4 regions of the Bacillus sp. URHA0034 genome follow, and region 4 is predicted to be linked to each of the others. Evidence: predicted binding sites of a transcription regulator. Region 4 holds the regulator's gene; each other region holds the start of a gene.

Region 1 (7,567 bases), 2.2 Mb from region 4:
CAATAAAGATTTCCTCTTCCAGAAAAGAGGAGACAATTTGAACATTATAGTAAATGGCTTCAGTACTTAACAGCGAGATGACATCACTTAAAAGCTTTTGGAGGTCGGCTCTAGAAAATTTAAGATGCTGCGGCTTGGCTAAAAGCAATAGCTCGCTGACAATATGATTAATCCGGTTTAATTCATCAAGCATAATCCGATAATAAAATTGGTGTTTTTCGTCTTCCATTTGCAAAAGCTGTACAAACCCCTTTAAAGAGGTAAGTGGATTACGAATCTCATGTGCCACACTAGCAGATAGTTCTCCTACGACTGTAAGCTTTTCTGTTCTCCTAAGTCGTTCCTCCGTTTTTCTCAGAGTAGTGACATCGCGGCCATAGCCAATAATTCCGGATATTTTCCCATTAACAATAATCGGGACTGAAGTACATTGCAGGGTGATTGGATTGCCGTTTCGATGGGAAATCTTAACTTCATACATAATCGGTTTGACTTCTTCGACAACGGATTGAATAAAGTCTGGCAGGAATTTTTTATACTTTTTAGGTAAAAGAGTTGTTGCGGATTGACCAATCCATTCTTCACGCTTAAATCCTGTAATCAAGTCAAAATAAGGATTTAAATTGGTGATGGTTCCTGCTAAATCCAGCATATATACTATATCCGGACTATATTCGAATAAAGATTTATATTGCTGCTGGCTTTCCGCTAATCTTCTTGCCATTTCCTTTTTTTCGGTAATATCTCGTCCGATAACAACTAACCCTTGTCTGCTTAGATCAGGATTGAATAACGGGACTTTGATGGTATCAAACGTTCTAGATGTCCCATCAGGCATTTGAAGAACCTCTTCAATTCGGGTTATCCCGCCGTTCATCCATGCATGCTCATCAGATTCTTCACAGTATCTGAGCGCATCGCCATGATAATCGGAATTCTCAGCAAGCTCGGAGTCCTTTTTCCCACGGTAGTCTACATCTTCGAGACCGAACAATTGCAAACCAAATTCATTTGATTCAATCCATCTGCCTTCACCATCCTTAAAGTTAACAAAGTCAACCATGGAATTGATAAGGGTGGAAAGTCTCTTTTGATCCTCTTGGGAATCTGTTAATTCCTTTTGTTTGCTGTAGGAAAAATAAATAAATGCCCCTGTTACAATAATATAAAGGATTTCTTTTGTCCTCTCGACAATCCAAATATGGGGAGCAGGGACAAATTGTTCAATCAGATAGTTAGATCCATAAACCCAGACCACACTACTTATTATATAAAGGAAAACTAGCTTTTTTTTATCCATGTCATTCTCCAATTCTTCCTAGGAACTAGTTTCCCAGAATAATAGAAAACATATCTACTATATAGTACTAGAAAATGTTGATTTTTGGAATGAAAAAAAGCAAACTGCAATTTTATGGAAGCTTATCCAACTTCAATGCATATTCGCGGACTATCTCCACCGTGACTAATTTTCGGGTGGGTATATTTCCCTGTCTGGCAAGATTATTAATCTGCTGGGTAACCTCATTGATATAATCAGTCGTAAACGGTTTGCCGGCTTGGCATAATGCCACTGCTTCTTCGATATACCTTTCTCTTAATTGGTCAAGAGAAAGAAAATCATTAATTTTTTTATTTTGTTTGCTAACATGTGCGGTAATCTCTTTATGAACACTCATCCCTTTCAACCCCTTTATTGTCAATATTTTAGAACACTCTTTTCCCGAGAATTAGTAAATCTCTTTCGATTCCATCTAATTCTGCTACATTCGGAAGGTGTGCCCATTTTTCAAATCCAAAGCTCGTAAACAGCTTAATGCTTGGTTGATTATGGCCAAAAATGAACCCAAGTAAAGTTTTGATCCCAAGCCGTGGACAAGCATCAATGGCTTTTTGGATTAGGAACTTACCGAGCTTTTTCCCGCGAAAATCATGATGAATATAAATACTTACCTCGGCAGTCGAGTTATAGGCAGGTCTGCCATAAAATGATTGAAAGCTGACCCATGCACAAATTTTCCCGTTCGTTTCTACCACCCATAACGGACGAAACGCAGCTGAATGCTCGTTGAACCACGGCATCCTGCTTTCAATCGATACCGGTTCTAAGTCGGCTGTAACCATCCGTCCGGAAATAGTGGAGTTATAGATGTCAATAATGGTTGACATGTCATTTATTTCTGCATCTCTAATTGTGAAAGCTTCATACATAGGAAAAGTCCACTCCGTTTTAATTAAGATAGATTTTATGATAGCTCGGTATACCTTTTATTACAAGAACATTCGCAAAGAAAGACCCTTTCCATGAGTGAAAAGGGTCCTTTCTTTAAATGGCGCCTGATTGGCAGCCATTTGTCGTTTCGATACTAAGACGTTCGCTTACCAGCGATGGGCCTTAGCATTGCTCCTTAAGATGATCTGATTTTGCGACACTCTTGTTTGACCGTTCACCTGTGCTTTGGTGTGCTTCGGTCTCGTAAAAGTGTAGTGAAAAAGCTCCGATTGGGAATCTAATTGATCTCTGTAGCTCATCAACTATCACCTCATCATAGGATTTGAAACGGATATTCAAAAGAATATCATCCTTATCATTTGTAAAAAGGAAGGAAAATAGTCAATAATCTTAAATGAATCAAAAAAGCCCTAAACGTTAAAATAAAAAGGCAGTCAATAACAATGAAAAAGGATGATTTTTAATGGAAATGTCAGGAAATACAATTTTAATTACCGGAGGGGCATCAGGTATTGGCTTAGCGTTTGCCGAGCGCTTTTTAGAGAGAGGCAATGAAGTCATTATTGTCGGCCGCCGCGAAGAAAAATTACGCGAAGTTAAGGAGAGATTTCCAACTATACATACGAAGGTTTGCGATGTATCAAAGCAGGACGAGAGAATAAGTTTGTTTGAATGGGCAACAAAAGAATTTCCCCAAGTAAATGTACTTGTTAACAATGCCGGTATCCAGCAAAGGGTCAATCTTTTGAATCCACAAGAGAATTGGGATTATTACCGCAATGAAATTTCGATAAATGTCGACGGTCCGATTCATTTAACCATGTTGTTTACACCACACCTTCAAAAACAAGCGCAGGCAGCCATCTTAAATGTAACATCTGGATTAGCGGTTATGACTGGTGTTTGGGTGCCCGTTTATAGTGCAACAAAAGCAGCACTTCATTCTTTTACTACATCACTGCGCCATCAGCTGGCAGAAACAAACATCGAGGTTGTCGAAATCCTGCCTCCTGCTGTCAACACCGATTTAGGAGGAGCTGGCTTACATACATTTGGTGCTCCGTTAACTGATTTTGCCGACACGATTTTTGCCGAACTTGAAAAGGGTGAGGTTGAAATTGGTTATGGCGGCACGAAGGAGAGGCTTCACGCGACAAGAGAAGAAATTATGCAAGGCATTAAAGGAGCATGGCAGAACTTTTTGAAAAATAACCCCGGCTTTCGCAGCTAAAGACCATAACTAGTGTGCTTAAGGAGAAATATATGGCTATGTAATCGCTTTAAAAACAGTAATAAAGTGTTCACAAGATTATTCATTAGATTGATGTAAAATGAATACATCAATTAGTTTGTGATTCGACTCACAAACCAAAATACAACGTGCAACACAAAAGAGGCGAATAAAATGGTTCATTTATCTTTAAGCGCACTACTGATCCGTTTTGTATTAGGAGGACTGGCTGTTGTCGCATGTACGCTCGTCGCCAAGAAGCTTGGTGAAAAAGTTGGCGGCATCTTTGCAGCATTCCCAGCTGTTTATCTAGCGGCATTACTGACGATTGGTTTAGACTTTCATGGCGGTCAGCTCATTTCCCATTCAATCATGTTATCAAGAGGCGCTATTTTTGGAATGGCGATTAATATAGTAGTGGCACTTATTGCAGGCTATCTCCTTCCCAAGGTTGGCTGGAAAAAAGGTATTGTCCAGTCGATGGCCTGTTGGTTTGCTGTTTCAGTTATCGTCGTATTGATTTCTTCACATTAATTGAAAAGGGTGAGCAACATGATTAAACAAGATTTATTTATGCGTTTTTTACTCGGCGGGACAGCAGTTTCTTTAAGCTATTTGATTACAATCGTATCACCATGGAAGATCTTAGCAGGAATCTTTGCAGCGTTTCCGGCGGTAATGCTGACAGCTGTTATTATGGTAGGAATTTCATCTGGAACGAAGAAAGCGACAAATATCGCCCGAGGTTCCGTTTATGGAATGATGGGAGGAATTATTTGTGTTATCGCTGTCCTCGTATCTTTACAGGAAACAAACAATTGGCTCTTTAGTATTACCATTGGTTTAGTCTCTTGGCTAGTAAGTTCTGTTACCATTTCAACCTTACGCGAGCGCGCGGTAAGGAAAGCGGTCCGTCAGGCTTAAATAACCATCAATCCTCTGCATTTTTGATGCGGAGGATTTTTTTATGAAAAATCCAAATAATGCTTGTATTATCTGAAATTTCGGAATAAAATTAGAGATGACATACTAACCGGTAGGTATGTATTGAATCCTTCCTGCATACTCTTTTATTGAAAGAAAAACTAGATTTCAAGAATATGAATGGAGTGAAAAAAATGCATTTACGACTAACGGACGAACAAAAAATGGTGCAAAAGACAATTAGAAGATTTGTAGAAAAAGAACTCATTCCACTTGAAAATGATGTATTGAGAAATGAACGTGAAGGAAGACCAAGTCTACCTCCCGGTAAATTAAAAGAGCTGCAGCTAAAGGCAAAGGAAGCTGGCTTCTGGGGAATCAATACGCCTGTGGAATATGGCGGTGCTGATCTTGGACAAATGATGATGGCCATCGTCTTAATGGAAGTATCAAAAACCTTTGTTCCATTTTCATTTGGCGGCTCGGCAGATAATATTCTTTATTATGGAAATGAAGAACAAAAACAAAAATATTTACTTCCAACGATTAATGGCGAGAAAAAATCCTGCTTTGCGATGACTGAGCCAGGTGCTGGCTCTGATACAAGGAATATTAAAATGACAGCTGTTAAAGACGGAAATGACTGGGTACTAAATGGTGAAAAAACGTTTATTACCGGCGGGAATGAAGCTGATTTTGTCATGGTTATTGCGATTACCGATAAACAAAGGCATCAAGAAACACAGGGCCGTGAAGGTGTGACGTGCTTTATTGCCGACCGTGAGATGGGCTGGAAATCCGAGTATATACATACGATGGGGGACTGGGGTCCAGCCGGCTTAGTATTCGATAATGTTCGTGTTCCTGAAGAAAATATCCTCGGCGAATTACACAAGGGATATAACCTTGGGTTGGAATGGATTGGCTTTGCCAGATGGATCGTCGGGGCCAGAGCAGTTGGATCGGCCGAGCGTTTATTGCAAATGGCAATTGATTATTCAAGGGAACGGATTACCTTTGGTAAACCGATTGCCGAACGACAAGCAATCCAATGGCAAATCGCCGATTCCGCGGTTGAAATTGAGGCAGCCAGATGGCTTGTATTAAACGCGGCGTTTACGCTCGATCAGGGTGAAGATAACCGTCATCTTGCCTCGATGGCGAAGCTTTATGGCTCAAATATGGGCAATCGAGTAGTCGACCGTGTTCTGCAAATACATGGCGGGATGGGGTATACGAAGGAATTGCCAATTGAACGCTGGTACCGTGAAGCGAGATTGTGGAGAATTTACGACGGAACCGATGAAATCCAGCGTATGATTATTGCCCGCAATTTAATTAAAGGTCATGTCAAGATAGGTCAATACGTATAGAAATAATGTAAGCGTTATCTAAAATACTTTTTAAAACAGGAGGAAGAGAGATGGCTGGAAGATTTTCAGGAAGAGTGGCATTTGTTACAGGAGGAAGCCGAGGAATTGGCAAAGGAATTGTCGAGCTGTTTGCTGAAGAGGGGGCAAAGGTGGCTTTAATCGATCTAAATGAAGAGGCCTTAAATGAAACTACCAGTGAATTAAGAGAAAAGGGCTATGAAGTTTATTCAAAGGTTGCCAATGTCGTTGACTCGGAACAAGTAGAGACGGCTGCTAAAGAGATTTACGAGACATTTGGATCCTTAGATATCCTTGTCAATAACGCTGGGGTGATCAGAGATAATCTGTTATTTAAAATGACGGATTCTGATTGGCAAACGGTCATGGATGTCCATTTAAAAGGCTCCTTTAATGCTGCTCGTGCTGCACAAAAATACATGGTCGAGCAAAAATATGGGCGGATTATCAATATTTCATCTACTTCTGCACTTGGTAATCGCGGCCAGGCCAATTATGCCGCGGCAAAAGCAGGCTTACAGGGCTTTACCAAGACACTAGCCATTGAGTTGGGCAGATATGGCATCACAGCTAACTCCGTAGCGCCTGGCTTTATTGAGACAGAAATGACGAAAGAAACAGCGGCAAGGATTGGGATCACTTTTGATCAATTAATTCAAGCAAGTGTAGCTCAGATTCCGGTGGGCAGAAGCGGCAAACCGGCTGATATTGCCAATGCTGTAGCCTTCTTTGCTGATGAAAGATCATCGTTTGTGAATGGCCAGGTCATCTATGTGGCCGGCGGGCCAAAATGCTAATAGGGTGAGGTGAGGATCATTGTTTAACGACCAAATCGGTAAACAATCAAACAAAGTGAAAAATGCAGTGGAAAGAGGAGCCGTTAAGAAATTTGCGGAAGCCATCGGTGACCTTCATCCAATTTATTGTGATGAAGATACAGGGCGGCTTTCCCGATACAGAAACAATATTGCTCCGCCAACCTTCCCAAGGGTATTTGATTATGGTGTGATTGAAGGGTTAAATTTGCCCAATAAGGGCTTGATACACGGGGAACAAACCTTTCATTATCTGCGGCCGTTAGTAGTGGGTGAAGAGGTTTACTGTTACTCAAAGATAAAAAATTACTTTGAGAAAAAAGGGAACTTTGGTCAGATGGGGTTCTTGGTATTGGAAAGCTTTGGGGAAGATGAAGCCGGCAATATTATTTTCAGTTCTACATCTACCATTGTCATCTCAGAAGCAGTAAGGAAGGTGTTGGTAAAATGAGTTCACTAACACAATTACAAGTTGGAGAATCCCTTCCGGAAGTGCAGCTTGAACCTGTCTCACGGATGGATCTAATTAAATATTCAGGAGCCTCTGGGGATTTTAACCCGATTCATACCATTGATGATGAGGCGAAAAAAGCAGGGCTGCCTGGGATTATTGCTCATGGGATGTGGACAATGGGCAATTTGGCAAAGCTGTTTACTGCTTCCTATGAAGAAGGGTTTGTCCAGGATTACTCCATTCGTTTTAAAGGGATGGTATTTTTAAACGATGTAGTGACCCTGAAAGCAACATTGACTGAGAGGCAGGAACAAAATCTGCATTTTAGCGTTCAAGCGGTGAACCAGCAGGGAAATGAAGTACTAAAGGGTGAAGTAGTCTATCACCAATATGGTCATTAACAATTGAAATATGCCCGGCGTGTAGGAAGATTCCGTTTTTCATGCTGGGTTTATTTCTTTCAGTATATGAGATACCACTGAAATGAAGTTCGATATAAAAACTATAAACATTAAAGAA
Region 2 (7,567 bases), 1.3 Mb from region 4:
GGATCGACGTGATCGATCTTAGTGTCGGGAGTCCAGACTTTCCTCCACCGTCCTTTGTCGTCGATGCCTTAGTTGAAGCTGTTAAAGATACCAGTAAATATGGCTATACATTAAAAGGAATAGCCGAATTCAATGAGGCGGTATGTTATTTTTATAAGCAGCGTTATGGCGTTGATTTAGACCATGCTAAAGAAGTGCTGCAGTTGATGGGTTCACAAGACGGTTTAGCCCATTTGGCCTCTGCTATTATTAACCCTGGGGAGTATGTTTTAGTACCTGATCCTGGTTATCCAATTTACGAGGCGAGTGTCAATATTGCTGGAGGGATAATCTACCCAATGCCATTACTGGCAGAGAATCGGTTTTTACCAAACTTAAATGATATCCCTCTAGAGGTATTACCGAAAACTAAAATGATGATTATAAGTTATCCGGGGAATCCGGTTACCGCATTGGCGGATGAGGCATTTTTTGAAGAGGTTATCGAGTTTGCAAAGACACATAATATTTTAGTAGTTCATGATTTTGCCTATTCCGAATTGATTTTTGACAATCATCCACAAATTAGTTTTATGGCCGTTCCTGGAGCGAAAGAAGTAGGAATCGAGTTTAACTCGCTTTCGAAAACATTTAATATGGCCGGCTGCCGGATTGGCTATGTGGTAGGAAATGAGGAAGCTATCAATTTATTAGCAACCTTTAAATCGAACATTGATTACGGAGTTTTTTATCCCATTCAGCAAGCGGCTGTGAAGGCTTTAACTTCTGATTTTTCATATTTATATGAACAGGTAAAGGAATATGAGCTCCGCAGAGAAGCTTTGATTGCCGGACTTAAAAAAGGCGGCTGGCAGGTCGCAAAGTCTCCAGCAACAATGTTTGTTTGGGCAAAGATTCCGGAGGGGTGGACGTCACGTCAATTTGCCTTTGAATTAATTGATAAAGCTGGTGTAGCTGTGATCCCTGGTGATGCTTTCGGTTCACTAGGAGAAGGCTATGTCCGCATTGCCCTTGTCCAGCCGCCCGTGATGCTTTCCCAGGCTGCAGAACGGATCGAACAATTTTTAGCGGATCGTTTAATTGAAAAATAAGAAAAGTGATGTAACTAGCAATGCACAAGGTTTTTTCCTTGTATAGAAAAAACTAATTATTCTTCTATAAGTATCAAAGTAAACATATATTTTAAAAAAAAGACCTTCAGTCCTTGAAGGTCTTTTACTTTGATAATGAAAGAGGGATACCGCAATGCCAAGTGAAATACAACATGTAGAATTAGATATCCCGATTGAGGTCATATGGGACTTTATTCGAGATGAAAACAATTGGGCACCACTTGTCCCTGGTTATATTCAACATCAAAAGGTGAATGACCAGCAGATTAGCTGGGAGTTTAAAAGCGACCTCGGGATTGTCAAAAAAAAGGTCACCTTGTTAATTGATATTAAGGAGTGGAACGAACCAAGTAAGGTGAGCTTTGAATTAAGGCGGAAGAACGAAAAGTATCTTGGGGAAGGATATTTTGAAGCAAAAGCCATCAACAAAAATAAAACCCGCCTGACCGGTTATCTTGATATAAACGCAACAGGGCCAATGGGTACACTGGCAAATACCCTCTTTAATAAAGCCGTTAATCTATCTGATGAAGAGGTAGCAGCCGCCATTTCTTCTAAACTCGAAGAATTTAATAATAAGTAAATGCTAAAGCCGCACCCCCTCAATCGGGTAGCGGCTTTTTTTAAAAAGATGGTTTTATTTACCGCTAAAAGGGTAACTATCCTTAAGAATAAACATCTCTCATAAAAATTAAGATATTCTTAAGCATTCAATGGTAAAGTTAGTCCAAAATCACTTAGCTAAAAGTGGGAGGATTAACAATGCTAACAAAGATACCAAAAAAAGGCCGTAACGCGGTCCTGATTGTTTCGTTACTTGTTCTGGGAACTGGATATAATCTGCCAACAACCGTCTATGCTGAAAGTGTGACTCAAGTAACCCAAACAACAAATACACTCTCAAAATTAGAAATCGATGGAGTCAAGCTCGACAAAGATTTTTCTGCAGATAATCATCAATATTCAGCTACAGTAGATAATGAAACAGAGTCGATTCATCTGCTTGTTGAAGGCAGCAATGACAATTCAATCATAAGTATTAATGACAAAGCGATCACAAGCGGGACCGCTGAGCAATACTCACTGCAAACCGGGCAAAATATCTTTCTTATCACTGTAAAGGATAATAGCAGTAATTTAACCAATACCTATACGTTAATTGTTACTAGAAAGCAAAGCAGCTTGAATCAGCTTCAAGATATTAAACTATCAACAGGCAAACTTTCACCTGCTTTTTCACCTGCTGTGACAGATTATTCTGTGCAACTCCCAAATGCTGCCCAAACCATAACGGTCCTGCCAATTGCAGCGGAAAAAACTGCTGAAATTGAAGTGAATGGAGAAGAGGTGACGTTAAAAGGCGTCCTAGTTAATGTTCCGGTGGGCAAATCAGATATCCATATCGTAGTAACAGCTGAGAATGGAGCGAAGCTTAGGTACACAGTTCATGTGGAACGCCAAGATACATCGTCAGGAAAAGGCAACGTTCCAGCCCAAAATGGAAGCACTGGATCAGCCCAAAACGGAAGAACTGGATCAACAAAAAATGGAAGTAACAGTTCAACGAAAAGCGGAAGCGGACTCCCAACTCAGACTGGAAGCTCCTTTCCAACACAAACCAGAACAAACTCGAATTCTTCCCAGCTTGCCGCTAACCGGCAGATTACAATAGGAACCGCTCAAAAAACAACCAAGGCTTCACTTTCAAACTTAACGGTATCTGAAGGAACATGGGATAGTACATTTACTTCAAGCGAGTATACTTATCATGTAGCCGTTGCAAGTGATACCAAAACCGTAACGATTAATCCAACCGCAAGTTATAGCAATTCTGAAATAACCATCGAAGGGGGAACTAGCAAAACGATCCAGTTGGACGACGACAATAAAACAATAATTTCTATCAGGGTAACCTATGATAATACCGACCGAAAAACCTATGTACTAGTTTTTGATAGAGCAGGGACTTAATGTGAAACCTATGTCTATAAAGGAGAATAAACCTGAAAAAATACTAGTCTGGTTTATTTTTTTTAGAAAAAATAGAAAAATGAAATAAAAAGTTGAACATGATTCAAAAAAATATGTTATATTTATATATAAAAAATTTAGTGAATCTTTTGAATTAAGGGGAAGGTGATAGAATGACAACAGAATTGAAAGTAAATGACAGCAGTCTTCCATTGCGTCGTGATGTGAAATTACTGGGGAAAATGCTTGGTGATATTCTTGTCGACCATGGCGGGCCCGAGCTTTTTGATAAAGTTGAAAAAATAAGACTCATGTGCAAAACACTTCGGGAGCATTTCGATGAAGGAGTTTACGAGGAATTAAAGGCGGAAATTGCAAGCCTTGATTCACCAATACGTAAACAAGTCATTCGTGCATTTTCAATGTATTTCCATTTGATCAATGCTGCGGAGCAAAATCACCGCATTCGCAGACGGAGACAATATCAGCTTGAAGAAGGAAATATCGTTCAGCCTGCTTCTATTGAGAGTGCCATTCTAAAGTTTAAAGAGCATGGTGTAAGTGAAGATGTGATCCAGAAAGTCTTACATACATTGTCTTTAGAACTCATTATAACTGCCCATCCAACAGAGGCTACCAAACGTTCTATTCTCGAGATACAGCAGCGTATTGCGGTCATTTTGAAAAATCTCGATCATCCTCTTTTGACGACTAGGGAGCAGAAAAAGCTCGAGGACAATCTATTCAATGAGGTAGCAATCCTTTGGCAGACAGATGAATTACGTGATCACAAACCGACAGTGTTGGATGAAGTGCGTAATGGACTCTATTATTTTGACCAAACCTTATTCGACGTTCTTCCTGAAATTCATCAGGAAGTAGCAGAGTGCCTTGAAAGATATTATCCAACCACTTCATGGAACGTCCCTAATTTCCTTCGTTTTGGATCATGGATCGGCGGAGACCGTGATGGCAATCCGAACGTAACAAGTGATGTTACTTGGGAGACACTCCAAAGACAGCGGAGAGTTGTATTAAAGAAATATAAAAATATTTTAATTGACATCATGAAACGATACAGCCATTCGACAACAAGGGTGAACGTCAATCAGGAAATTCTTACATTCCTTGAGGAAAAAGAAGATTTATACTTAACCGATGATAAAAAGTGGCCAAATCATACGGAGGTTTACCGTCGTGTCGTAGCGGTAATTATTGAACGCGTTAAGCAGGTAGGTAAATCCGAGATTGGATACAAAACAGCAGATGAATTACTGGCTGATTTAAAAATGATTAATAGGAGTTTAAAAAGGCATCACCCTAGTGATCATGAGCTAAGGACCATTCAAAAGTTAATTAGACAAGTACAATTATTTGGCTTCCACTTGGCGACACTTGATATTAGAAACCATAGCGGAGAACACGAGGCCGCGATGACAGAAATCCTGCGTAAAGTGAGAATCACCGAAAATTATGCAGAACTTCCTGAACAGGAAAAATTACAGCTATTACAAAATATCCTAATGGATCCACGTCCACTGTTATTGTTGAATGAGGACTATTCAGCAGAAACACAAGAAATGATCAAAGTTTTCCAAATGATAAAATCTGCACATGAAGAGTTTGGCAAAAATGCAATTACCGTCTATCTTGTGAGTATGACGAGATCTGCAAGTGACTTATTAGAAGTACTTGTATTCGCAAAAGAGGCGGGTCTCTACCGTCTTCATGCGGATGGTACACTTGAAAGCCACCTAAATGTTGCACCGCTTTTAGAAACAATTGATGACTTAACAGCAGGTCCGAAAATTATGGAGACCCTTTTTGAAATGCCTATCTACCGTAAGCATCTTCAAATCTTAGGGGATCAACAGGAAATCATGCTTGGTTACTCTGATGGAAGTAAGGATGGAGGAACCTTAACAGCTAACTGGAAACTGTATAAAGCCCAAATCGAAATTCATGAGTTGGCGAAAAGATATCAAATTGGTCCTAAGTTTTTCCATGGCCGCGGCGGGTCATTAGGACGCGGCGGCGGTACCTTAAATAAGAGTATCCTGTCACAACCGGCAGAAACAATTGGTGATGGTGTTAAAATTACCGAGCAAGGGGAGGTTTTATCTTCTAGGTACTTGCTTGAAGATATCGCTTATCGCAGTTTGGAGCAAGCAACATCCACCCTTCTTCTTTCAGCGGCCCATTCTTTACAAAAAGAGCAGGGAACACTCCGTGAAAGTGCTTGGGAAGAGGCCGTTGAGGAAATTTCTGGTTATGCTTTATCTAAATATCAATCACTTGTCTTTAGTGACCCTGATTTCCTTACTTACTTTAACCAAGCAACACCGTTAAAAGAAATCGGAGACTTAAATATTGGTTCAAGACCAATGAGCCGTAAGAATCGTGGAAGATTTGAAGACCTGAGGGCCATCCCATGGGTGTTTGCCTGGACGCAGAGCCGTCAGCTAATTCCGGCTTGGTATGCTGCTGGAACAGGTTTAGACAGTTTCGCATCAAGAGGCACGGAAAATCTGCAGCTACTACAGCAGATGTATGCGAAATGGCCATTCTTCCAATCTACAATAGATAATTTAAATATGGCCTTAATGAAGGCAGATATCACAACTGCCAAAGAATATTTAACGCTTGTTGAAGACAAAACCATAGCCGACAGAATATTTACGAATATTCTTGAGGAATATGAAAAAACAAAAGCGATTCTCCTTAAGATCACAGGAGATAGCGAATTACTCGACCATACACCGAACATTAAGGAATCAGTATATCGACGCAATCCTTATGTGGATCCGTTAAACTTTTTACAAGTTGAACTGATTAAAGAATTACGGAAACAAGAAGAGCCGGATGAGGAAATCTTAACCCAAGTCCTTCTTACTATTAGTGGAATCTCTGCAGGACTCCGTAATACAGGCTGATTAAATTGAAGAAGGTCCTAAACTCTAGCAAAACAGAGTTTAGGATCTTTTTTTATGCTGCCACTGTTATTATTGAACATTTTGTGAATTATTCAAAAATGAATGGCTATTCATTCATTTTTACGCAAATTTCGACAAACTTCGAGAATCTCAGATGATATATTTTAGCCAGAAGAATTAAAGGTCTTAACCTATTGCATTCTGTTTTGGGCAGGCAGGAAGTTGACAAAATATGAGGTGAAAATAAATGGCTGTAGAAGAGAAAGTAGTTCAAGAAAAGCAAATGATCACAGCAGCAATTAACCAGTTAGCAGATAACGCAGAAAAAGCGTTGGGGGAATTTCGCGGTTATACACAGGAAATGGTCGATAAGATCGTAAAGGAAGTTGCTTTAGCTGCGCTAGAAAATCATAAAAAGCTTGCGAAGCTAGCGGTAACTGAAACGAGACGCGGGGTTTATGAAGACAAGGTTTTTAAAAATATGTTTGCAACAGAGTTTATCTACAATAACATTCGCGAAATGAAAACGGTAGGGATAATTAATGAGGATGAAAATGAAGGAATGGTTGAAATTGCAGAACCAGTGGGAATTATTGCTGGTGTAATCCCAATTACAAACCCAACATCCACAGTTATCTTTAAATCTTTAATTTCACTTAAAACAAGAAATCCGATTATCTTTGCCTTTCCACAATATGGTCAACAATGCTGTACTGAAACAGCAAAAATAATTCTGGATGCGGCGATTAGAGCAGGTGCTCCCGAAAATTGTATCCAGTGGATTGAATCTCCTTCGCATGAAGCTTTTCAAACCTTAATGAAACAGCCAAAGATTTCCCTTATCTTAGCTACAGGAGGACCAAACTTGGTAAAGGCAGCGTATAGCTCTGGGAAACCGGCACTTGGTGTGGGAGCTGGTAATGTACCGTGTTATATCGAAAAAACAGCCAATATCAAACGTGCTGTCAACGATGTCATTTTATCTAAAACCTTTGATAACGGAATGATTTGTGCTTCAGAACAGGCCTTAATTATTGATCAAGAAATATATAATGAAGTAAAACAAGAACTAATTGCAAATAATTGCTATTTTCTAAGTGAAGATGAACGAAAAATGGTAGAAAAGGCAGTTATTTTTGAAAAAACAGGTTCGATTAACAATTTAATTGTAGGGCTGCCTGCCGCTAAGATTGCCAAGTTTGCTGGAATCAAGGTACCTGATAATACAAAAATTTTAATTGCAGAACTAGAAGGAGTAGGTCCAAATGAACCGCTATCCTGCGAAAAATTAAGTCCGATTTTAGCCTGCTACAAAGTTAATAGTTTTGCAGAAGGCTTAACAGTTGCTGAAGAAACATTAGAATACGGCGGGTTAGGACATTCAGCAGCTATTCATACCTCAAATCAGAATTTGGTAGATATATTTTCACTACGTTTAAAGGCGGGGCGGATTATGGTTAATACACCTTCGACACATGGAGCGATCGGGGATATTTATAATACATCGCTTCCATCCTTAACAATAGGATGTGGAACATATGGAGGGAATTC
Region 3 (7,567 bases), 3.1 Mb from region 4:
TTTAAGTGGGCTGACTGGAAAAACTGGAGAGACTATCACGCTACTATGTTTTTTATTTCCACTGGCGGTTTGATGTACGAATATATTGTCCAAGAAAATACGCTATGGAAGTTTCATCCTGATTTCTTATATGGACATGAAATGGTTGTCTTGGTTTATGCTATTATAACGATGCCATTTAGTATCTTGATCTTTTTATCCCATTTCCCGGAAACCTGGATGAGGCGGCTGCTTTACATTGTTGTTTGGTCTGGAATCTATATTTTTGTTGAGTGGATCTTACTAGTGTTTGAAAGGATCTCTTATCAGAACGGATGGAAGTTTTGGTATTCTTTTTATTTTGATCTTGTGATGTTCTCCGTCATTGCCCTGCATCAGTACAAACCCTTCAGAGCTTATATGATCTCGGTACCGATTATCCTTTTCTTAATTTTTTACTTTGATATTCCTTTTAAGTTTGGGAGGTAACTCAAAAAACCATTCACAAGGGAATGGTTTTTTAGGTGTTTTATGGTATGACAATCAATTCAGAGATATGGACCAGTTTAATCTCCCTATAAGCAGAACCTTCTTCGGTAATTTCACAATAGCCAGATGAGTACTGGTGAAGCATAATAAAATTTTTCCCCATAAAAATGACTGGAATCTTTGTCATCGATACCACATCCTTAATATTCATATAACTTCTTACGGGAGCTACTCTGCAGTTTCTTTAAAAAAAGGAAGGAAACCAAGGGCGGACTGCACCGAAGTTTCCTTCAAGAAAGGTATTAGGCAAATTTATTATAGTATTGAATGACTATTTTCTCCAAGGACCTAGTCAGGTTTTCTAACACGATTTTTCTATTTACCATTATTAAAAATCAGAGGAATCGGTGTAATCATAGCGAATCCCGTCTCTTTGTGCATCCGTTATTTCTTTTACCTGCTCATTATTAGTTGAATGTTGAACTTCTTCTTTACCGTTTGATTGATTGTTTTGTTGTCGTTTATTTGCTTTTGTCAATGATAGCCCTCCTAAATCGCATTTTCACACCTATTGTCTCAAAGAAAATAACATATTATGCTTGGATCAATTTCTTTCATTTTTTTTGATAGATTAGATACTGATTACTACACCCAAACGAGACTAAACACCTGGGACTTTATTAAATAAATTATCCTGTTTCTTATCTCGGTCATTCTGTAAAGATTCGTTATGATTTTCTTTTAACAAATTCAATAACTCCTCACGCGTAAGCGGTTGCGCATGTTCCATCAGTTCATAACCTAGTTCACCATCCGATTCAATTGTTGCTGTATTCACATTTGAAATAAAAGAGATCCCCTTTTGACGGAGCTTCATTTCTAATTGTTCAGTTGTCAATCGTAATTTTTTTAAGTTAGCCCCGATAATTTGACCATTCCGTATAACCACTGTTGCATTACCCGTTAAATAGCGTCGGATCGTTTTAGATTTTATTTGAAGGTATTGAAGTGAAATTAAATAAAGAATAAACAAAACTAAAATGACAATAATTTGCCAGAATTTATGTTCTTTTATAGTGGCGTGCCCCATTGTGGTTCCGATTGCTAAGATGATTACTACTTCAAGATTAGACATTTTAGCCATCGATTTTTTGCCAGCAATCCTCAATAATAGGGTACTTATAAAAAGTAGGCCTAACGTTTCCAATAGAAATGTAAAATTCATTCTTCACCTCGAACAGCTTAACTTCTATGAATCATTTGATGAGCCTGAAAACTAGCAAGTTGTCTTATCTATATTGTTTCCAATTTCCCAAAAAACAGCCATTTAACTTTTGTTAAGGGAAGTAACAATTCCTTTTAAAGTCAGTGAGGATCCGGTCATTCGACAAATTTTAAAAATTTATCTTTTATATCGACATCTGAAGGTGTTATGGATAGTTTTTTGGGGTAAATAAAAGTATGTGGTATGGTAAAGGGTCTTAAATTTAATCCTTTCACTACCTTCTTAACCTAACAAACAACCAGCATGTCGCAGGAGGTCACTTTAACGTGGAAAATTTACTAAATAATGTAGGACAATATAAAAAACAATACCTAATTAAAAGATTGATTCAATCGGGTGTCTATAAGAAAAATAACAAGCATTTATATGAATGGTCATTAACAGAATTAGAGGAAGAGTACTTCAGCTTAAAAAAAGAAAAAATTAATTCTTAAATGATGAAGGGAATAGTGGATTCCGCGGGATTCTTAGAAAATCCCGCTTATACTAGATTTAATTTCGTGAACTTTAGAGATAATCCCACTTACTTTGGAGTTAATTCCGCAAAACACAAAACACATTTTATTTATCTTGAAATTAACGGTACAAATGACCTGCCCACATCCCGATAAATGCAAGAAAAATCCCCAAAGTGTAACTAATGGCTAAATAGAGGCCCAGCACTTTCCATTTTCGCTGAACGAATAATTGTATATTTTCAAGCTTAAAGGTAGAAAAGGTTGTAAAAGCTCCCATAAATCCGGTACCTAAGAACAAGCCCCAAGATCTACTTACATTAGCCCCAAAAAGGAACCCAAGCAAAAACGAACCCAGCAAGTTAATGGTCAGCGTTGCGAAGGGAAAGGTGGAAGGGTATCTTTCCTTAATTAGATTGCTAAGGCCAAAACGCGACATGGCTCCGAAAAATCCCCCAATTGCAACCAATGCGATATTTAACATGATTTTTTCACCTCTGCTTTTCTTTCCATTCCCAGTTGATAGCCGAGCCATGAAAATAAAAGACCACCCCAAAGACTAAGAAGAACATAAAGAATAGCTGTCCCCCATCTAGCTGAATTAATCAAATGGACGGTTTCAACACTGAAGGTAGAAAAGGTAGTAAAAGAACCGATCAGTCCTGTTCCTAAAGCAGTGATGACATGTGGGTGAAGTGATTTAACTTTCGGTAAGAAATTGGTCAGCCACCCTAAGATAAAACTACCCAGCATGTTTGTGATAAAGGTCGCTAATGGAAAGGCATGAAACCACCATTGATTAAAATAAACGCCTAATAAATAGCGTAAGATAGCCCCAATAATTCCGGCGATTCCGACAAGTAGAAATTTCAACTTTCCTCACTCCAATGTAAAACTTACCTAAAAATAACGAACTCCTACCAGTATCTTCTGGTAGGAGTCATTAGCTCTTTCGGCAATTATCGTGAACTCCTTCGTTTTTTCCATTTTATATGTGTATTTTAACAAAAGGAGTGGCGGATTCCAATCTTTTAATAGGCTTATCATGGTAGGTTAGAATCGCAAGTTGAGATGATTTCCAGTATAAACCACAAGACAAATGTAACCGCTTCCATTATAATAGGTAGTAATAATAGGAGAGGGGATACAGCAAATGGAACTTTTAATCGAACAATGTGAGCATAACCAGGCAGAAGAACCATGTGAAAAATGTACTCCGAACAATGATAGGGAAGAAAGTATTGATATCTCAGAATATGATTATCATAAAAGATTGTGGTTTTAATATGACACACTAGTAGGTATGCTCCTTAATTTCAGCCTTGCATTCTCAATACATGAATTTATATGGCCTGTTTCCAAGTTTCATTTTGGGAACAGGTTTTTTTCTATTCGGAATTATTTTCGATATGATGAGGTGGAGGGGAGCTCCAAGTTTTCATTGATTAAAATTTGATGCATATCTCATAGGTTAAAAGCAATTTAAGAATATATTTACAGCGTAAGAAAATAATATAAATAAAAATTTTGGAGTTGGTTTAGATGGGGTTTGCCTTTTATTTCTTTATCTCTTGGCTTATCACAGTTATTTTTACAGTTATGAAAAAAAGGCTTACATTTGTAGAGAACTCATTTGTATTTTTACTGATGCTCATTATTAGTATAAATTTCTCCTGGATCATTTCCGCAGAATTAAAACTAGTTATCCTTTCTAAGGAGCCGTTAGATTATACAGCTTTTATGATTAACCGAAGCATCGGAATTCCATTTATTATTGTGGTCACCATTAATTTTATGAAGAGTGTTAATTCTATCGGAAAATCCTTAATCATTATGGTTTGTTCCATTTTGATACAGGTGATCTTAGTGAAATTGGGCACTAATTTTGACGTCACTAATCGGGAAAAATGGAATATCTTGTACGACATTATCTACTTTGCTCTACTTCACCTTTTTGCGGTTTATTCCTTAAAATTTTTTCAGAAGCTTAAACAAAGTGAGGCGATGAGCTAATGAGAATGTGGGAAAATTTTGATAAGAATGAGATTTCCTTACTGATCATCTTGGTAGTCGCCTATATAGCCTATTTTCTACTGAGTAGAAGGGTTAACCGACAAGTTAGAATACTGGGTTTACTTTGGGGTATAACGATTGGGATCTTATTTGATTTTACAATCGGCGGAGGTTTAATGGATTTCTATAGGATTAATGATTCGAACCATTATGAGGTGTCTGATATTTTTTATTATCTAGACTTTGGACCTTTTGGATTTTTCTTTTTTTATTTCTATGAACTCTTCCACATTAATAGAAAAACATTTATTTATTACACGGTGGCTTGGGCCATTATTGGAGTAGCCGCTCAGTGGCTGTTCACCTGGCTTAATGTCATTACCCTTCAAAATGGCTATCATTTAGTCTATTCGTTCCCCATTTTTCTTATCGTACAAACCGCTACGGGAGCTTTTTTTGAACAAGTAAGGAAAAAGGAACGAGTTCTAGTAAAAAGTTAAACTTGGATTAGCTGACCAAATTGAAAGGCTGCCATTCGCAGCCTTTTTGATCCTTGATAATAAACAAGCAATGCAGCCTAGGTCTACATTGCTTGTTTGAATTTAGTTAGTTATGCGCTGACTTTATGTTTTACGTTACCTGTTTCTTTATTAGCGACTTTTCTGAAGAATGGAACTACCCAGCGGTCTAAACCAATTCTACCAGCGTTGTAGCCTGCTGTTAAGATGATAAAACCTAAGAAAATGTCTCTAGGGTTATGAGATACCGTTCCTGCAAGGAAGAAAGAGAAGTTCATCACTAGACCAAAGAACATGGCTGCAGTTGTTAGGCATCCTAAGATTAAGCCTAAACCAATTATTGTTTCGCCCCAAGGAACGATCACGTTGAAAATATCAACATTTGGTAAGGCAAAGTGTTTTAAGAAATCGACATACCAGCCAAACACGACTGCGCCGTCTGGGCCTTTTACGGGGTTAGCGATCGCTCCTTTTAGGAATCCAGAAGCATCGAATCCGCCTGTTAATTTTCCAATTCCTCCACTGATCCAAGAATAACCAAGGTATAAACGTAAAACAGTTAGGATGACTGCTGAAATTTTATTCTCTCTTAAAAATTTGTTAAACATAAATGATTCCGCCCTTCGTTTTTTGTTTTTGTTGTTTATGGTTATAATATATACCTTTTTAACATTAATAACTTAGTTATGTGAATAAGTTCACAATTTGTTAAAAATGTTTTGACAGAAATTTGAACGCAGAAATTTTCCCCATTAAAATAACTACATTCATTAATAGAAAACTGAGAGTATTTAAAAATACTCTTTATTTTTGTTAATATTTTTCCAAGCTTCACCAAACAATAGTAAAAAAGGAAAAATGGGGGAATGGTGCAATGGGTGGTCCGTTAGAAAGGGATCAGGTCGTTCTGATTGTAACATCGATAATTATTGGAACGTTGGCTCGTATTATCACAATCAAAGAAGATTTCAGACAGTATCCGAGTTATCCGAATGGCTACTTAATCCATTTAGTCTTAGGGTTTGTTGCTGCGGCATTAGGAGCTGTTGCCATCCCGGCATTAATGACCAAAAACTTTATTGCCGTAACGTTTTTAACATTGGCAATCCAACAATTTAGGGATGTTCGAAAATCGGAACGGGAGAGCTTAAAAGACTTAGAAAACACAGAATTTGCCTACCGTGGTGATGCCTATATTGATGGAATTTCAAAAACCTTTGAATCAAGAAATTATTTTTCCTTATTGGTTGCTTTAGGTACTGGAATCACCATTCAGCTTGTAGACAGCAAATCAAGTTTAATAAATATTGTTTCTGGTGCCATTGTTGGCTTTATTCTAATCTATGTCTTAAAACGTTTTTCAAAAGGGAAAACGATTGGAGATATTGCTGAGGTAAAAGAGGGGAAAATTGAAGTTAAGAATCATGAGCTGTTTGTAGATGGAATCTATGTCTCTAACCTCCTTGGGACAGAAAATGCTTCCAAATTGTTTCAAGAGGAAGGGAGAGCTGTGATTATTTATCCGAAAAAGGACCATTTTCGTGTTACATTAGAGAATTTCGGACAAAGGCAGGCAGCTCTATTTGAAGCAACAAAAACATTGGGGGTAAAGCGATACCATTTTACACGGAGAGATTTTAATGATGGCCGCGTGGTCATTACTTTAGTGCCGATTGTTAATGACATAGACGGTCTCATTGAAGTAGTGAAGAAAACCCCTCTTCTTGAGAGTAGTAAGAAAAGTCCGGCTGTTATGAAGTCCAATATGATGGGGAGGGAATAACGGTGGGACGTGAAGGAGGTACAAAAGTGAATTATGATATCCTCGCTCTAGTAACGTTAAATAAGGATCGAATCTTGGGTGGAAAACAGCTGACCCTGCTGGCTAATGATGAAGAAGAGCAGCAAACGATGACGGCGGATATTGCCAAAGCGCTGAAGGCGGATGTGGTGAAGATGACGTCAGGTGATTATTTGGTTATAAGAGGATAAGAGTTGAAATGAAGCCTTTATCTTGGTGTATTCGAGATAAAGGCTTTATTATGAATACATAAATATGAATATATCAACGATAATGGACATAGAAACTGTTGATAATTTGTATGATGATGACAAGGCAGTTGTATGTGTCCGCTTGAACCGTCTTGAGGATAGGAATCCTAGAGAAATTAGGATTCTTGTCCTCATAAAAGCTTCATGAAGACAAGATCGAGTGAAAACCGATAAATTTTGTCTGTATGACCGTTGCATGAGGACAAGATCGAGTGAAAACCGATAAATTTTGTCCGTATGACCGCTCCATGAGGACAAGACCCAGTGATAAACCAAAAGCTTTGTCCATATCAACGTTCTATTGCTCCTGCTGTAATAGCAAGTGTGGAACTTTAAAGGCTTAAATATAAGGGGGAAAAGAACATGATTTTAGAAGCTGCTATGCTGCAAGTTAAAACTGGAATGGAAGAGGATTTTGAAGAAGCTTTTCGACAAGCATCAATCATTATTTCTTCCATGAAGGGATACATTACTCATGAATTACAGCGCTGCATTGAAGTTGAGGGTAAGTATTTACTTTTAGTGAAGTGGGAAACGATTGAAGATCATACCGAAGGCTTTAGGGGATCCAGTGAATATCAAGAATGGAAAAAGCTCTTACATCATTTCTATGATCCGTTCCCAACCGTTGAACATTTTGAGCAAATTCCCCTTTAATATGATAATAATAGAATAGGTTAATATTTTAATTATTTATCCGGAGTGATTTTAAACAATTCTAACCAAAAAGCCTGTGTAAGCTGATCTACACAGGCTTTTTTCAGAGATTTCCACCA
Region 4 (7,567 bases):
TGTTTATAAAGATGATATTGAACGACTAAGACGAGAGGCGGAAGCGATTCAAAACTTTATCGGAGGCTTTCTATGAGACGTTCACCCTTGTTTTCCGGTTTTATCTACCTCTTTCTCGGTACCTTGTTTACCTACTTTGCCATCGACCATGTCCAAACAAGCGGCTGGGGATTCTTCGGTTACCTGCTCGTATTACTAGCCACCTTTGACTTTGGCTCCGGCGTCAAAATGATCCTATTTCATGTAAAGTATAAAAATAAAGTGAAAAGATAAGAAAAGGTGACAGGCACCATTGGTGCCTGTCACCTTTTCTATTATTTCGATGCTGCTTGTGTGTTTATTCTAAGACGGTCTTTGCCGAGGATGAAGATAAAGAGGAAGGCTATTCCTGCAGGGACTAGTGCCCATGTAAAGGTGTGGACGATGGAGCTTGAAAGGGCATCTGTGATTTTGTCTAAGATTTGCGGCGGGATGTGACTTCTGGCTTCTCCTGATAACAATGACCGCGAATCGCCAAACGGTTGCCCCTTCATCTGCCCCATTCCAGAAAAGGCCTCTTTCAGCCCCTCGTTGAGATTACTTCTTTGGATGGTTCCAAAAATGGTGATCCCAATCGTCATTCCAAGTGAACGTATAAAATTACTCGTAGAAGTAGCCGAACCTCTCTGCTCCATACCAAATGGGTGAATTGCCGCCATGCTTAACACCGAGAAGGAAAACCCAACTCCTAAGCCGATGACAATCATATAAACCGTTAATAATGCCCTGCTGGTTTCTGGGGAGATGCTGCTTAACAGCAAAAATCCGATAATCAAAATGATGCCAGATAAAAACATGATGTTCCGGTAACTCATCTTAGTCGTCAAAAATCCACCTGTTTGGGCCGTCACCACTGATCCAAGCATCATCGGTAATAAAATCAGGCCTGAATTCGTCGCTGTTCCGCCGTAGACCCCTTGCACAAAGATGGGAATATAAACAGTAGCTGCCATAAACGCCGCTCCATAAAATAAGCTGACAAGAGTACTTCCGGCAAACAGTCGGTTCTTAAACATCGTAAACGAAATGATTGGATCCTTTGCCTTTGTTTCAATATATAAAAAGAGTAAAAAAAGAACGGCGAAGCCCGCAAATAAGCTCCAAATAATACTAGAATCCCAATCATATTTCTGCCCGCCAAGCTCTAGGGCAAACATTAAACAAACAACGGACCCAATTAAAGTAATAGCCCCCCACCAATCGATTCTCTGTTTCTGGTGAATCGGCGATTCTTTGTAGGCAATCGAAACAAAAAACAAGGATAAGATTCCGAGTGGTAAATTGATATAGAAAATCCAATGCCAACTGATATGGTCCGTAATATAGGCCCCTAATAACGGACCGAAGATGCTGGATAATCCAAAAACAGCCCCAAACAATCCGCCCATTTTCCCACGTCTTTCAGGGGGAAATAAATCAAACATGATCGTAAAGGCAATCGGAACTAAGGCTCCGCCGCCTATGCCCTGAATGGCCCGGTAGATGCTTAGCTGTGTAATGGTTTCCGCAGTTCCGCATAAAGCAGAACCAATCATAAATAAGATCAACCCAAAGATGAAGAATTGTTTACGCCCATACATATCAGATAATTTCCCGAAGATTGGCATCCCGGCCATCTCTGCCACCATATAGGCTGAAACTACCCAGACAAAGCTTTCCAGCCCGCCAAGATCGCCAACAATGGTTCCCATTGCTGTCACAACAATCGTATTATCCATCGATGCCATCAGGATTCCCAGTAACAATCCTGCAACGACCAACCCTAATTTGCTTTCCTTTTTGGCCATTCTTTTACCCCTTTACACTTTTGTCTTAGATTTTATGGCTGACGATGAATCGCTTTTCAATTCCGTAGTATATTCAACAAGGCCTATTTGACAGCCGGGGCCAATTTTAACCGTATTACCGCGGACAACTTCAGCAGTTGTATTTTCTAAGTAAATATCATCACCCTCAATTACTTTGGCCGAAAGAGTTCCTTCCTCTCTTCCGAACGGGAGGATCGAGTTTTTCTTTCTTTTGACGATGATTTTGCCACCGCCTATTTCTTCCGCTGTGCTTTGGCCGAATCGCAGTGAAATCTTGACCTTGTCTGCTGTTAGTAATCCTTTGACGTCAAAACTGCCGCTGGAATCGAACGTTTCAAATTCCACGTCTCCTTTAACAGAGATACTTCCTTTGATGGTCGCCTCCTCTCCGCTTAACTTTTCACCAATTTCCAGCACACCAAATACCTTCATCTTCTTCAAACCGGCATTCCGGCCGACCAACATCGTTCCCATGACAAGCGAATCGTTTGCCGCCATATCCCCTTTAACCTCGGCCTCGCCCATAATTTTTACCGAACCGGTTTTCACATTATCTCTCGCCTCACTTGTGCCATACACATGAAAGGTGGAACATTCCACGTCATTTACAATGGTCCCTTCACCGCGGATGCTGATTTTATCATATATGCCGCCTGGGTAGCTTCCCGAACCATTAATTATTAAATTTTGTCCTTTGCCCATTCTTTTCCCCTCCTCCTACACCTTCTGAATATCGCCTACAACTGAATTTTTATCTTGAGAAAATTCATCCGTATATTCAACCACACCGATTTGACAATTCGGACCTATTTTCACTTGATGACCTCGGACCACCTTCGCCACGGTATTTTCCAGCACAATTTTGTCGCCCTCAATCAAATCCGTTTCCAATTGGTTTTTGAAAAAAGGTTTTAATATGGTGCCGATAATGGACCCCTTATGTTGTTTAACGGTAATGGTCTGCCCTCCTATTTCCTTTGCCCTGCAATCCCCATAAACCTCCACATCAATTTGCTCTGCATTTAGAAGCCCGCCAATTGTAAAGCGATATTTTCCTTTAAAACTCTCAGCTTCACAATCTTCACCCACTGTTAAAATACCATGAATGGTGATCTGTTCCGCTTTTACTTTACCTTCAACATTGACTTTTCCGGAGACCTTTACGTTTTTCACCGAAAGATTTTGGGCAACCTTGGCTGTCCCATCCACTTTCATCATCTCGCCCTCAATATTTCCATGGAACCGGGCATTTCCGTTAATTATTACATTTGTGGCTGCTACATTCCCCTTCAACGTTCCGGAGCCGTTACATTCTAATTCCTCACATTCGAGGTCACTATTTACTGTCCCGCTTCCATTCAGCGTAACCAAAGAAAAATGTCCCCCATTGGATGAACCAAGTCCATTAATGACCAGGTCCCCTCTTCGATTCGTTTCCATAGTCATTCTCCCTTATAATAATTTAGCTTTTATTTCTTCCATACATGTCATCATTGATAATACAGTGACCACTTTTGTTCCGGGTTCAAAATGAAAGGCCTCTGCATTAATCAGCAGCAGGCAAGAGGAAACGCCAAGCTTTCTTGTTATCACTAATTCACACTTCCTCTGTTTGATCAGCTGCGTATTGTCCTTTAAGACTTGAAGCAGCATTTTACCTTCATCTAAATTTATTTCCCCAGACTGTAAAAGTTTCTCTAATACATAAACTTCGAGCATTCTTGAAAAGGTAAACTGATGACTGCCTTTATCCATTTCCAAATAAATATCCATAACAGATGGTGAAACAATGTTACGTTTTATGAGGTCATCCTTTTCCAGCTTTAAATCACTAATATTAGGTGAAAACATATCTGCTAATTCATCCAAAGACAAATTATCCTTCATGGTCTGGATTTTATTAATCCGCTCTAAAATCTTTTCTTTTGGAAAGAACGTTTCCTGTCCTGTGAACGTGGATTTTCGGATAAACCACTCTTCCGGGATCAGATCCTTCCGCTTCCATCGATACAGCTGGCCGTAAGAAATACCGGCAAGATCCAGCAGCTCCTTTTTAGAAATTAACTCGTCGCTCATTTTAGATAACCCCTTTCTAAAATAGAATGTAACATAACACTGTTACGTTTGTAAAGAGACAAAAAAAGTGTTTCACTAATTTTTGTTAGTAAAACACCCTTTTATCATTATTCTTCTATTTCTTCTGTTGGATAATGTTTTAAGAAATAAACTAAAGACTGTAATTCCACTGCCAAGTCGATGTGATGAACTCTAATCGATGCAGGGACATTTAATCGTGCGGGCGTGAAGTTCAAAATCCCTTTTACTTCGGCTTTTGCCAGCCTGTCGGTAATCACTTGGGCAACAGGGGCTGGAACCGTAAGAATGACAACGGATATCTTTTGCTCTAAGAGCACCTTTTCGAGATCATCCATGTGATAAACAGGAACCTCCCGAACTTTTGCACCCATCTTTTCCGGATCGACATCAAAGGCAACCTCTATTTTGGTATTATTGTTTTTTAAAAAATTATAGTTCAAAAAGGCTGTTCCTAGATTACCAACCCCAATTAACGCAACCTTTGTTAGTTCATCTTGATCAAGTGTCTTACGGAAAAAGGTTAACAAATAATTGACATTGTAGCCGTACCCTTTCTTCCCCAAGGCCCCAAAGTATGAAAAATCTCGGCGAATCGTTGCACTGTCTACCTTTACCGCTTCACTTAGTTCCGCAGACGAAACTCTTTGTTTCCCGGAAGTATGCAGATTTTTTAAAAACCGATAATAGAGGGGCAGCCGTTTTGCTGTCGCCTGTGGTATCTTCATCGTTTCATTGCTCATAATCTCCCACACCCCATTCCAAAAATGTAAATATTACTTAACTTGTTCCGTTCTTTTAAAGTCTCCGTTTTTTCCGCCTGTTTTCTCAACTAAGTATGTCGGTCCAATGATCATACCTTTATCTACTGCTTTGCACATATCATAAACGGTTAAAGCGCAAATTGATGCCGCTGTGAGCGCTTCCATTTCAACACCTGTATTTCCTTTTGTTTTAACGGCTGCAGCAATATGCAATTGATGGCTCTCATTTTGGCCTTTTTCCCATGAAAAGGATATATTGACCCCTGTTAGTGGAATCGGGTGACACATTGGAATAATGTCCCATGTTTTTTTCGCAGCCATTACCGCTGCTACTTGTGCGACCGCTAAAACATCGCCTTTTTTCATTTCATGGTTTGATATCTTTTGAAAGATTTCATCACTTACAGTAATACTCGAATGAGCAAGAGCCGTTCGTGCGGTTTCGGGTTTGTCACTAACGTCCACCATTTTAGCTCTGCCTTCGTCATTGAAATGCGTAAATTCTGCCATAAAAAAATCCCCCTACGAAAAAATAATACACTATTTTTACCACAATGTGTGTGAAACTTTGAACGAATATGTATTTTTTCTTGAAAAAAGTGCCATAAATCCTCACTTTATTGCCGACCTTACGCTAATACGGTACACTATTTATATAGTAAAGACTGATTTGCTGCTTATATAAGTGAAAGGTTTCACTTTAAAGATGAAATGGGAATACAGCTTTTGTCTTATATTACCATGCGACATAATCCTTACGTTTTGTTTTTTTAATAGAGGTGAATATAAATGATTTTACTGCAAGTAAACCAACTGCAAAAATATTATGGGGCTGACCTTATTTTATCGAATATAAAGCTTGAATTACAAACCCGCGACCGCGTTGCCCTTGTCGGTCGGAATGGCGCTGGGAAATCCACGTTATTAAAGATTATTGCCGGACACCTGTCCCATGATGGCGGCGAGATTATTAAACCCAAGGATGTAACCATCGGTTATTTAGCGCAAAATACCGGCCTTGAATCAAATTTATCGATTTGGGATGAGATGTTAACCGTCTTTGAACCGCTTCGATTGATGGAAAAAAAGCTTCGTCAACTCGAAGAACAAATGGCCGACCCTGATATTTTTGAAGATAGTGCAAAATATGAGCGTATTTTAAAAGAATATGATCAGCTCCAGGTTAAATTTAAAGAGCAGGGCGGCTATCAATATGAAGCCGATATTCGCTCCGTCCTTTACGGGTTAAACTTTCACAACAGTTCACTGATGATTACAAGCTTAAGCGGAGGGCAAAAGACCCGGCTCGCTTTAGGAAAGCTGTTATTAACAAAACCTGATATTTTAATATTGGACGAGCCTACTAACCATCTTGACATCGATACCCTTTCCTGGCTGGAGCAATATTTACAGGGATATGATGGTGCCATTTTGATTGTTTCCCATGACCGTTATTTCTTAGACAAAGTTGTCACCCAAGTTTACGAAGTATCACGGAAACAAATCCAACGATTTACCGGCAACTATAGTGCCTACCTTGATCAAAAAGCAGCCAATTATGAGCGCGATATGAAACTCTATGAAAAACAGCAGCAAGAGGTTGCTAATCTGCAAGATTTTATCCACCGTAATCTTGCTAGGGCCTCTACGACGAAACGAGCCCAAAGCCGCCGTAAAAAGCTTGAAAAAATGGAGTTAATGGACCGGCCGCTTGGAGATGAGAAATCAGCTACCTTCTCCTTTGAAATTGAAAAACAAAGCGGCAATGATGTATTGACGATAGAATCCTTGGCTGTAGGGTATGAAGGTAAAAAGGTCTCGGAGGATATTTCGTTTCGGGCCTATAAAGGAGAAAGTATTGCATTAGTCGGACCCAATGGAATTGGGAAATCGACACTCTTAAAAACGATTATCAAGAAGCTGCCTCAACTGGCGGGTACCATCCTCTATGGGACCAATCTTGCAATTGGTTATTATGACCAGGAGCAAGCAGAATTAACCTCAAATAAGCGAGTGTTAAATGAATTATGGGACGACTATCCCTTAAAAAGCGAAAAGGAAATCCGGACAGTTCTAGGTAATTTCCTTTTTTCCGGTGACGACGTATTGAAAATTGTCTCAACCTTAAGCGGCGGCGAAAAAGCACGGCTCGCACTTGCCAAGCTTATGCTAGAAAAAGCCAATTTGCTTATTTTAGACGAGCCGACGAACCACCTCGACCTCGACAGCAAAGAAGTACTGGAAAATGCCTTGATTGATTATCCTGGTACCATCCTATTCGTCTCACATGATCGTTATTTCATAAACCGGATTGCGACTAAGGTGTTGGAGCTGAGTCCTAAGGGCAGCTTAGAGTATCTGGGGGATTATGATTATTATGTGGATAAGAAACTCGAACAGGAAGAACTAGCGGCACTCGCACAAGCAGACTCTGCTAAGAAAACCGCTGAGAAGGATTCAATCGAAAAAAATAGTTATCAACAGGATAAAGAGAGTAAAAAACTTGAACGCCAGCGAAAAAGACGATTAGATGAAGTGGAACAGCGAATTGAGGAACTTGAAGAGCAACTTCAAGCGTTTGAACAACAGTTATGTGATCCAGAGGTTTTTCAAGATCATGAAAAGGTATTAGATATTAATATTCAGAATGAAAAAGCAAAAACAGAACTGGAGCAGTTAATGGATGAATGGGCTGCGCTTGCCGAATAATGACGAAACCGGGGGTATTTTCCCGGTTTTTTTTTAACATGAAATTTAGTTGTCCACAAGGTTACGCACATTTTAAATAGTATTTATATAAACATTTGTTGCAGTTTTCCACAATATCCACAGTTATCCCCACTTTTATCCACAGTGTCCACA

Evidence for each region. The regulator Rex, encoded in region 4, represses fermentation and respiration genes when NADH is low (regulators of the CRP and FNR family bind a similar motif). The targets are predictions, from matches to a motif close to TTGTGAAATATTTCACAA.
Region 1: ACZ9EE_RS04320 (DUF3147 family protein) is a predicted target of Rex. The motif match lies at 3,583-3,600, and genes of this name have one in related genera.
Region 2: adhE (bifunctional acetaldehyde-CoA/alcohol dehydrogenase) is a predicted target of Rex. The motif match lies at 6,098-6,115, and genes of this name have one in related genera.
Region 3: ACZ9EE_RS29635 (DoxX family membrane protein) is a predicted target of Rex. The motif match lies at 5,426-5,443, and genes of this name have one in related genera.

What each region holds. Positions count from the first base shown of each region.
Region 1 covers NZ_JBWCDK010000002.1:400,529-408,095, reverse strand. Annotated here, with positions in the region: gene ACZ9EE_RS04345 (PAS domain-containing sensor histidine kinase) at 1-1,300, opposite strand, end outside; gene ACZ9EE_RS04340 (YpbS family protein) at 1,413-1,679, opposite strand; gene ACZ9EE_RS04335 (N-acetyltransferase family protein) at 1,708-2,211, opposite strand; gene ACZ9EE_RS04330 (YpzG family protein) at 2,380-2,532, opposite strand; gene ACZ9EE_RS04325 (SDR family oxidoreductase) at 2,697-3,464, shown strand; gene ACZ9EE_RS04320 (DUF3147 family protein) at 3,639-3,998, shown strand; gene ACZ9EE_RS04315 (DUF3147 family protein) at 4,017-4,388, shown strand; gene ACZ9EE_RS04310 (acyl-CoA dehydrogenase family protein) at 4,583-5,761, shown strand; gene fabG (3-oxoacyl-ACP reductase FabG) at 5,812-6,576, shown strand; gene ACZ9EE_RS04300 (MaoC family dehydratase N-terminal domain-containing protein) at 6,596-7,045, shown strand; gene ACZ9EE_RS04295 (MaoC/PaaZ C-terminal domain-containing protein) at 7,042-7,449, shown strand.
Region 2 covers NZ_JBWCDK010000002.1:1,382,400-1,389,966, reverse strand. Annotated here, with positions in the region: gene ACZ9EE_RS08825 (LL-diaminopimelate aminotransferase) at 1-1,091, shown strand, start outside; gene ACZ9EE_RS08820 (CoxG family protein) at 1,246-1,695, shown strand; gene ACZ9EE_RS08815 (cadherin-like beta sandwich domain-containing protein) at 1,875-3,083, shown strand; gene ppc (phosphoenolpyruvate carboxylase) at 3,257-6,016, shown strand; gene adhE (bifunctional acetaldehyde-CoA/alcohol dehydrogenase) at 6,264-7,567, shown strand, end outside.
Region 3 covers NZ_JBWCDK010000002.1:5,689,252-5,696,818, forward strand. Annotated here, with positions in the region: gene ACZ9EE_RS29585 (CBO0543 family protein) at 1-468, shown strand, start outside; gene ACZ9EE_RS29590 (hypothetical protein) at 509-655, opposite strand; gene ACZ9EE_RS29595 (hypothetical protein) at 857-1,006, opposite strand; gene ACZ9EE_RS29600 (DUF421 domain-containing protein) at 1,130-1,675, opposite strand; gene ACZ9EE_RS29605 (Fur-regulated basic protein FbpA) at 2,020-2,187, shown strand; gene crcB (fluoride efflux transporter CrcB) at 2,330-2,692, opposite strand; gene crcB (fluoride efflux transporter CrcB) at 2,686-3,081, opposite strand; gene ACZ9EE_RS29620 (hypothetical protein) at 3,362-3,493, shown strand; gene ACZ9EE_RS29625 (hypothetical protein) at 3,751-4,221, shown strand; gene ACZ9EE_RS29630 (hypothetical protein) at 4,221-4,721, shown strand; gene ACZ9EE_RS29635 (DoxX family membrane protein) at 4,832-5,347, opposite strand; gene ACZ9EE_RS29640 (YIEGIA family protein) at 5,614-6,522, shown strand; gene ACZ9EE_RS29645 (capping complex subunit for YIEGIA) at 6,525-6,731, shown strand; gene ACZ9EE_RS29650 (antibiotic biosynthesis monooxygenase family protein) at 7,155-7,448, shown strand.
Region 4 covers NZ_JBWCDK010000002.1:2,635,623-2,643,189, forward strand. Annotated here, with positions in the region: gene ACZ9EE_RS14590 (lysostaphin resistance A-like protein) at 1-76, shown strand, start outside; gene ACZ9EE_RS14595 (YdiK family protein) at 73-273, shown strand; gene ACZ9EE_RS14600 (MDR family MFS transporter) at 315-1,826, opposite strand; gene ACZ9EE_RS14605 (cytoplasmic protein) at 1,839-2,549, opposite strand; gene ACZ9EE_RS14610 (polymer-forming cytoskeletal protein) at 2,565-3,287, opposite strand; gene ACZ9EE_RS14615 (YhbD family protein) at 3,300-3,923, opposite strand; gene ACZ9EE_RS14620 (redox-sensing transcriptional repressor Rex) at 4,031-4,684, opposite strand; gene moaC (cyclic pyranopterin monophosphate synthase MoaC) at 4,718-5,215, opposite strand; gene ACZ9EE_RS14630 (ABC-F family ATP-binding cassette domain-containing protein) at 5,495-7,414, shown strand.